3 regions of the Arthrobacter sp. Dra40 genome follow, and region 3 is predicted to be linked to each of the others. Evidence: riboswitches for the same ligand, from Rfam matches in the RefSeq annotation. Region 3 holds a riboswitch; each other region holds the start of a gene.
What was found. Region 3 has a riboswitch for cyclic di-AMP ahead of AC5RWT_RS19200 (C40 family peptidase). Riboswitches for the same ligand answer to the same signal wherever they lie in the genome.

Region 1 (2,260 bases), on a different contig from region 3:
AACCGGCAAGTACCACAGCACCGACGATGCCGAGGCCAGCGCGCGCGGCGGCATGTTGGGGAATTACCTCACCGCCAAGGGCTTTGCAGTGGTGGACGCCGTGGAAACGGTCGCCTCCTCCCGCGGGATCTCCATCACGACGGCGGCGCTCGCCTGGCTGCTCAGCAAGCCAGGCATCACCGCGCCGCTGGCCAGCGCCCGGACGCCGCAGCAGTTGCCGGATCTGATGGCTGCCGCGGATGTGCAGCTGACCGCCGACGAGGTTTCCGCCTTGGACCAAGCGTCGCAGTCCTTCGCCTGAGCACTCCTCCTCAAGCGAGCGACTCTCAAACGAGCGACGGCGATGCCCACCGCCTGTGATCAGTTCACCGGGGTGGGCATCGCCGTCAGGTAGCGGAAGCTCCGCCGTCGTTGCTGTGGGGTTTAGAGCCAGCCTGCCGGATCCACGGTCTGGCCGTCCTTCACAACCTCGAAGTGCAGGTGGCAGCCGGTGGAGTTGCCGGTGGTGCCCAGCTCGCCGATGCGCTCGCCCTGGGCAACCTTCTGGCCCAGCGAAACGCCGATGGACTGCAGGTGGTTGTAGGTGGTCTTCAAGCCGCCGCGGTGCTCGACCACAATGCGGTTTCCGCCGCCGCCGACCTGCCAGCCGGCCTCAACCACCTTGCCGCCGTCGGAAGCGTTGACCGGGGTGCCGCAGCCCATCGCGTAGTCGATGCCGGTGTGCAGTTCGCCGGCCGCGCCGGTGATCGGATTCAGGCGGTAGCCGAAGCCGGAAGTCTGTTTCATGTGTGGAATGGGGGCCTTCAGGCTGCCGGTCGCGAAGCCGGCGGTCTTGGCCTTGGCTGCGTCCGCCTTCTTCGCTGCAGCGATGGCGGCTGCCTTCTTCTTGGCGGCAGCCTGGGCCTTTGCCTTCTTGTCCGCTGCGGCCTTCTGATCGGCTGCGGCCTTCTTGTCCGCTGCCGCCTTCTTCTTCTCGGCGGACGCGGCGGCAACCTTGATCTCTTCCTGGGCGGCCTTGCTGGCGGCCCAGGGCCGGTCGAACCGAAGGTCGGCATCCTTGGTGGCTTGGACGCTGACCGCACTGTTGCTGGACACGCGATCGGCGCGAACCAACTCGTCCGCGCCACCTGCATGGGCGACCGGGATGGCAATCACGGCCAGCATGCCGGCTGTTGCGGCCGCAATGCCTGCCTTGCGGGCAACCGCGTGAGCCGCGGCGGGCGCTTCTGCGCGGCGGCGGCCTTCGGGCTCGCCGAAAGCGCGAGAGATCAGGGAAAGGGGAGACGTACGGGTGTCGGAACGGCGACGACCGCGGACAGGGGTGTTCACAGGTATTCCTCTCATGCGCCTGCGAAGTTAGCTGTCGGATTCGAGCGAGAGTTCACTCGGTCCTGCCGGCATAGCCGCGGGAAGCCGGCCTGCCTCTGAGGACTTCACCCCATGGTGCCCCCAAGCACCGTACGTGGTTCCTCCGCCCCTGCCTTCGACATAAAGCTCGATATCTTACGGTCCGCCGGCAGGGTTCGACGGGCGGACCGGGCGCCCACCTTCATAGTAGGAACACCATCCAATTTACGGGAGCGACACGCGGTGTTACAACTTCGTTATCCGTGTTCCTTATCACCCGGAGTGCGGCAGGGTTGCGAGCGGGTACGGGGCGCCCAACGTCCAGGCCGCCGGTCTGACCGCCAGTAGCGGTAGCTCAGCCCATCAACCAGGCAGCTGTGTGCGTGCGGCCGGAAATCTCATTGCGCTCGCCGGCCTGAACCGGAACGCCGGCCGGAAAGTAGCTGCGCCGCCGTTCCTCCAGCTGCTGCCGGGACTGTGGCGAGGGAATCGATGTGCCCTTGCGCCGGTCGCAGCTTGCGCAGGCCGCCACGAAATTGGTCATCACGGTGGCCCCGCCTTTCTTCCAAGGGAAGAAGTGGTCGCCGGTGGTGGCCGGGTTGGGGCAACGGCGGTGCGGCCCAACCTCCAGTTCGCACTGGCCGCCGGCACGCGCCAGCCCTTCGCGGCGTTGCTGCCGGTTAAATGTGCGCAGCGGATCCCTGCGGCGCACATCGCGGGAGCGGCGGATGCGTACGGCAACGGCGACTGCCACCAAGACAAGGACAGGCGCTCCGATCCAGCCCAGCACAGGCCAAGCCGCCTGGAGTAACGCCGCGGGGGCGCCGCCCGTGAAAAGCTGCCGGATCCCTTGCAGCAGCTCGGTACCCAGGAGCGCCGAGACCACTGCATAGGCCAGCCACGCCAAGGCCGC
Region 2 (2,260 bases), on a different contig from region 3:
TGGGCCAGCGCTGGACGGTGTGGTGCATGCCCCCGCTAAAGAAGAGAAGCTCCGCTGTTAAAGAGGAGCGCCCGCTTAAAGACGAGCCCGCGAGGTAAGGAGGAGCTGCCCGCGGGTTGTGGAGGAGGTGCCGGCAGGTTAAAGAGGAGAGGACGAGCGATAAACCTCTTGAATCCAGGGGCGCGGTCGAAGAGGATGCCCCGCCTTTAAACGCCATTAAAGAGGAGAGGCCCCGCCGGCGCATGGCCGACGGGGCTCCCTGTGATCCTGGCCCGGCCGTTGGGGGAATAACCGGCCCAGGAGACTGTGGGTGCTAGATGGTGTAGTACCCGGTTACCGGCATGGCGCTCACGTCGTGCACCAAGGTGCCCTGGCTCGGGTTGAGCGCGCTGATCATCTTGCCGTCGCCCAAGTAGATTCCGATGTGGCCGCCGCCGTTCTGCACCACCAGGTCGCCCGGCTGCGGGTTGCTGGTCGGAGTCAGGGCGCCGCCCTGCATCTGGCTGGTGCGGGGCAGGTCCACGCCGACCTGGGCGTAGACCCACTGGGTGAATCCTGAGCAGTCCCAGCCACCGGTGCTGGTGCCGCCCCAAACGTAGGGGGTGCCCAGGCCGGTCATCGCGATGTCCACGATGCTCTTGTTGCCGCCGGTGGAGGCAGGCTTGATGTCGGCGCTGGCCAACGAGACCGTGGCGGTGTCGGCCGGTGCAGCCTGCGTCGCCGCGGTGGCTACGCCGGCGCCCTGGGCAGCTTGGCCGCCGGACTGGGCCTGCGCGGAACCGGTCAGTGCGATCTCGTCGCCCGGGTAGATGAGGGTGTAAGCGTTCAGCCCGTTGGCGGCCAGCACATCCTGCACGTTCTTCCCGTACTGGGCGGCGATCGTGCCTACGGTGTCGCCGGCGACCACGGTGTGGGTGGCGGCGTCGGAAGCAGCTTCGGTGGTAACCGAGGCCCGCTCCACCTCGAGGCCGGCGTTGGCCGGGGCGGCAACGGTGTCGGCCACATCGGCTGCACCGTAGGTCGGGACGGTGACATCGGCGGCGGCGTTGGCCGGCATGCCGACGCCCAGCATCAGGCCACCGGCGGCCGTGACAACGGCGGCACTGCGGCCGACGGTGCCGGCGTGGGATGAAATAGCGTTGGACAGGCCAGCCACGGTGGTGTTGCGAACGGGGGTGGCGCGGTGGCGTGCACGGTTGTTTTTGAGCAGCAAGAAGTAAACCTCTCCCAATGCCTACGAGGTGAGCTGTCGGATTCGGATGGGAGTCACCCGGTCGTGCGGCAGTGCGGTATGCACTCCACGCGACTTAACCCCAAGGGCCCCAAGAGGGCCCGGAAAGTGGGTCCCCCGCCTCTGCCAGATGTCTAGCGAACTAACTCGGGAAGGTTGGCAGAGCTCAGCAATACCTTCCGAGGACGACGGCTATGATCGCCGACGTGATGATTACGTTACATAACGGTTCGATAACTGTCCAAGTCCTGAAATTTACCTGTGGATAACCTGAAAGCCCGAAAACTTTAATGATCCAAGGCCCGTTTCGCGCCGAAACGAAAGAGCCGGACTGCTACATCCCTTGGAACAGACAGCGGTCGCCACCCCTTTTTTAGGTCCATTTCCGCGCTTCCCGAGTGAACATCATCACCAAATGGGGCCGTCTCGACCCTCTCCCACAAGGCACTTGACTGCCATTGTCGGAGTCCGCCGGCGGGAGTAGGCTCCGGATTATCCGGGCCGCGGGAACGGCCGGCGCTTCGGCTTGGCCGGCGGCGTGGCCCAGCCACTTCGGAGAGGAATGAAGCGCCATGCCCATCACCCGCGATCTGATCATCAACGGCGAGCACGTCCCGGCGGTTTCCGGCAAGACCACCGAGGACATCAGCCCCTACACCGGTGACACTTACGCCACCGTCGCCGCCGCCGGTCCGGAGGATGTCACGCGCGCCGTCGACGCGGCGTCGTCGGCCTTCGACTCCTGGGCCGCCACCCCTCCCACTCAGCGGGCGAAAATCTTCCTCAAAGCAGCCGATCTGCTGGAGGAACGGATGCAGCAGGGCATCGAGTTGATGGCCGGAGAGGTCGGGGGAGTAGCGGTCTGGGCCGGCTTCAACGTCCAGTTGGCCGCCAACATCCTGCGCTCGGCCGCGGCGGCCACTACCGCTCCGCGAGGTGATGTGCTCGCCACCGACCTGCCGGGCAAGTTCTCGCTCTCGGTCCGCCAGCCCTATGGTGTGGTGGCGGCGCTCTCGCCCTGGAACGCGC
Region 3 (2,260 bases):
GTGCTACATCGTGTAGTAGCCGGTAACGGGCATGGCGTGGACGTCGTGCACCATGGTGCCCTGGCTCGGGTTCAGCGCGCTGATCATCTTGCCGTCGCCGAGGTAGATGCCCACGTGGCCGCCGCCGTTCTGCACCACCAGGTCACCCGGCTGCGGGCTGCTGGTCGGCGTCAGGACACTGCCCTGCTCCTGGCTGAGGCGGGGCAGGTCAACGCCAGCCTGGGCGTAGACCCACTGGGTGAAGCCGGAGCAGTCCCAGCCGGCGGTGGAGGTGCCGCCCCAGACGTAGGGGGTGCCCTGGCCGGACATGGCAATGTCCACGATGCTCTTGTTGCCGCCGGTGGAGGCAACCGAGATGTTGGCGCTGGCCAGCGAGACCGTGGCCGTATCCGTCGAGGCGGCCTGCGTCGAGGAGGCGAGCTGGACTGCCTGGCCATCAACGGCCTGGCTGCCCTGCGCGGAGCCGGTCAGGGCGATCTGGTCGCCCGGGTAGATGATGGAGTACGCGCCCAGGCCGTTGATGGCCAGCACGTCCTGCACGTTCTTGCCGTACTGGGCGGCAATGGTGCCCACAGTGTCGCCCGCGACGACGGTGTGGGTGGTGGCGCCGGCAGCCGAACTGGTTACGGACGCCCGCTCCACCTCGAAGCCGGCATTCGCCGGAGCGGCAACGGTTTCCGCGGCGTCGGCGGAGCCATACGTCGGGACGTTGACCTCGGCGGCGGCGTTGGCCGGCAGGCCGGCGCCCAGCATTAGGCCTCCGGCGGCAGTGACCACGGCAGCCCCGCGACCGACGGTGCCGGCGTGGGATGAAACGGCGTTGGACAGGCCGGCAATGGCGGTGTTGCGGACCGGGGTGGCACGGTGGCGTGCGCGGTTGTTTTTGAGCAGCAAGAAATTACCTCTCCCAATGCCTGCGAGGTGAGCTGTCGGGTTCGGATGGGAGTCACCCGGCCGTGCGGCAGTGCGGCATGCACTTCGTACGGCTTAACCCCAAGAGCCCCAGAGGGGCCCGAAGAAAATGGGTCCCCCGCCTCTGCCAGATGTCTAGCGAACGAACTCGGTAAGGCTGGCAGAGCTAGGCAATACCCACCGAGGACGACGGCGCATGATCGCCGACGTGGTGATTACACTACATAACGGTTCGGTAACTGTCCAAGCCCTGATGGTTAGCTGTGGATAACCTGAAAACGGCTCCCCGCGGGCACGGCCAGCCAGCGTTTAACTACCACTGCATCAAACGCTCGACGCTACATTCGACGAACAATCCGGCCCGTCAGGCGTCCCCTCCTTGGTTACTTGTACGCTGGCGGGGTGGTGAACTTCACGCTCAAACAGCTGCAGTACTTCGTGGCAGTCGCCGATCACGGCTCGATCTCCGCGGCCGCGGCTGCCAGCCACATCTCCCAAGCGGCCATGTCACAGTCGCTGACCGACCTGGAACGGATCGTCGGCGCGCAGCTGATGGTCCGGCACCGGTCCCGCGGAATCGCGCTGACCGGTGTCGGCCAGCAGTTCCTGCGCGACGTGCGCAGCCTGGTCCGGCATGCCGACGAGGTGCAGAACAGCATCATCGAACGGCAGCAGGGACTGGTAGGCCCGCTGGCCATCGGCTGCTACAGCACGCTCTCGGCCTTTTGGGTTCCGGTCATCAGCGAACGCTTCATCAAACCCCATCCGCGGCTCACGGTGACCATGGAGGAAGGGGAAGCCGCCGAGCTGCAGCACCGGATGCAGGAGGGCTATTTGGATGCGGTGCTGACCCACACCCGGCACCTGTTGCCCGGCGTGCAGGCGCGCACGGTCAAGGAAGGCCGGCCCTATGTGCTGCTGGCTGCCGACCATCCGCTGGCTTCCCGCACCAGCATCAAACTGGAGGAACTGGCAGACGAGGACTTCGTCTCCTTGGACATCCCGACCGTGCGGGACAATCAGTTGGTCAACCTGCGGCTGTCCGGGCTGGATCCGAAGATCGCCTGGCGTTCCTCCAGTTTCGAAGCCGTCCGCGGCATGGTGGCCCGCGGCCTCGGCTACACCGTGCTGGTGCAGCGACCGCCGGGCAACCACAGCTACGACGGCCTGCCGTTGGCCACGGTGGAGATCGACGGCCCGGTCGGGCACAGCGATGTCTGCGTCGCCTACGCCAGCGTCACTCGGCCCAGCCTCAGGCTGAAGGCCTTCCTCGACTTTTGCGCGGAGGTTGGCGGCGCCGAGCCGAGCGGCTCTCGGGAGGGTACGACGGCGTAACGCGAAGTGGCGG

Region 1: linked by a shared signal. The riboswitch ahead of AC5RWT_RS00185 (M23 family metallopeptidase) and the one ahead of AC5RWT_RS19200 (C40 family peptidase) in region 3 are both predicted to bind cyclic di-AMP.
Region 2: linked by a shared signal. The riboswitch ahead of AC5RWT_RS00400 (NlpC/P60 family protein) and the one ahead of AC5RWT_RS19200 (C40 family peptidase) in region 3 are both predicted to bind cyclic di-AMP.

The regions. Positions count from the first base shown of each region.
Region 1 is NZ_JBNHHB010000001.1:40,436-42,695, forward strand. Features, by position in the region: gene AC5RWT_RS00180 (aldo/keto reductase) at 1-301, shown strand, start outside; gene AC5RWT_RS00185 (M23 family metallopeptidase) at 424-1,329, opposite strand; cyclic di-AMP (ydaO/yuaA leader) riboswitch at 1,333-1,506, opposite strand; gene AC5RWT_RS00190 (HNH endonuclease) at 1,703-2,260, opposite strand, start outside.
Region 2 is NZ_JBNHHB010000001.1:76,569-78,828, forward strand. Features, by position in the region: gene AC5RWT_RS00400 (NlpC/P60 family protein) at 314-1,213, opposite strand; cyclic di-AMP (ydaO/yuaA leader) riboswitch at 1,218-1,381, opposite strand; gene AC5RWT_RS00405 (aldehyde dehydrogenase family protein) at 1,804-2,260, shown strand, end outside.
Region 3 is NZ_JBNHHB010000052.1:22,915-25,174, reverse strand. Features, by position in the region: gene AC5RWT_RS19200 (C40 family peptidase) at 4-894, opposite strand; cyclic di-AMP (ydaO/yuaA leader) riboswitch at 898-1,063, opposite strand; gene AC5RWT_RS19195 (LysR substrate-binding domain-containing protein) at 1,315-2,247, shown strand.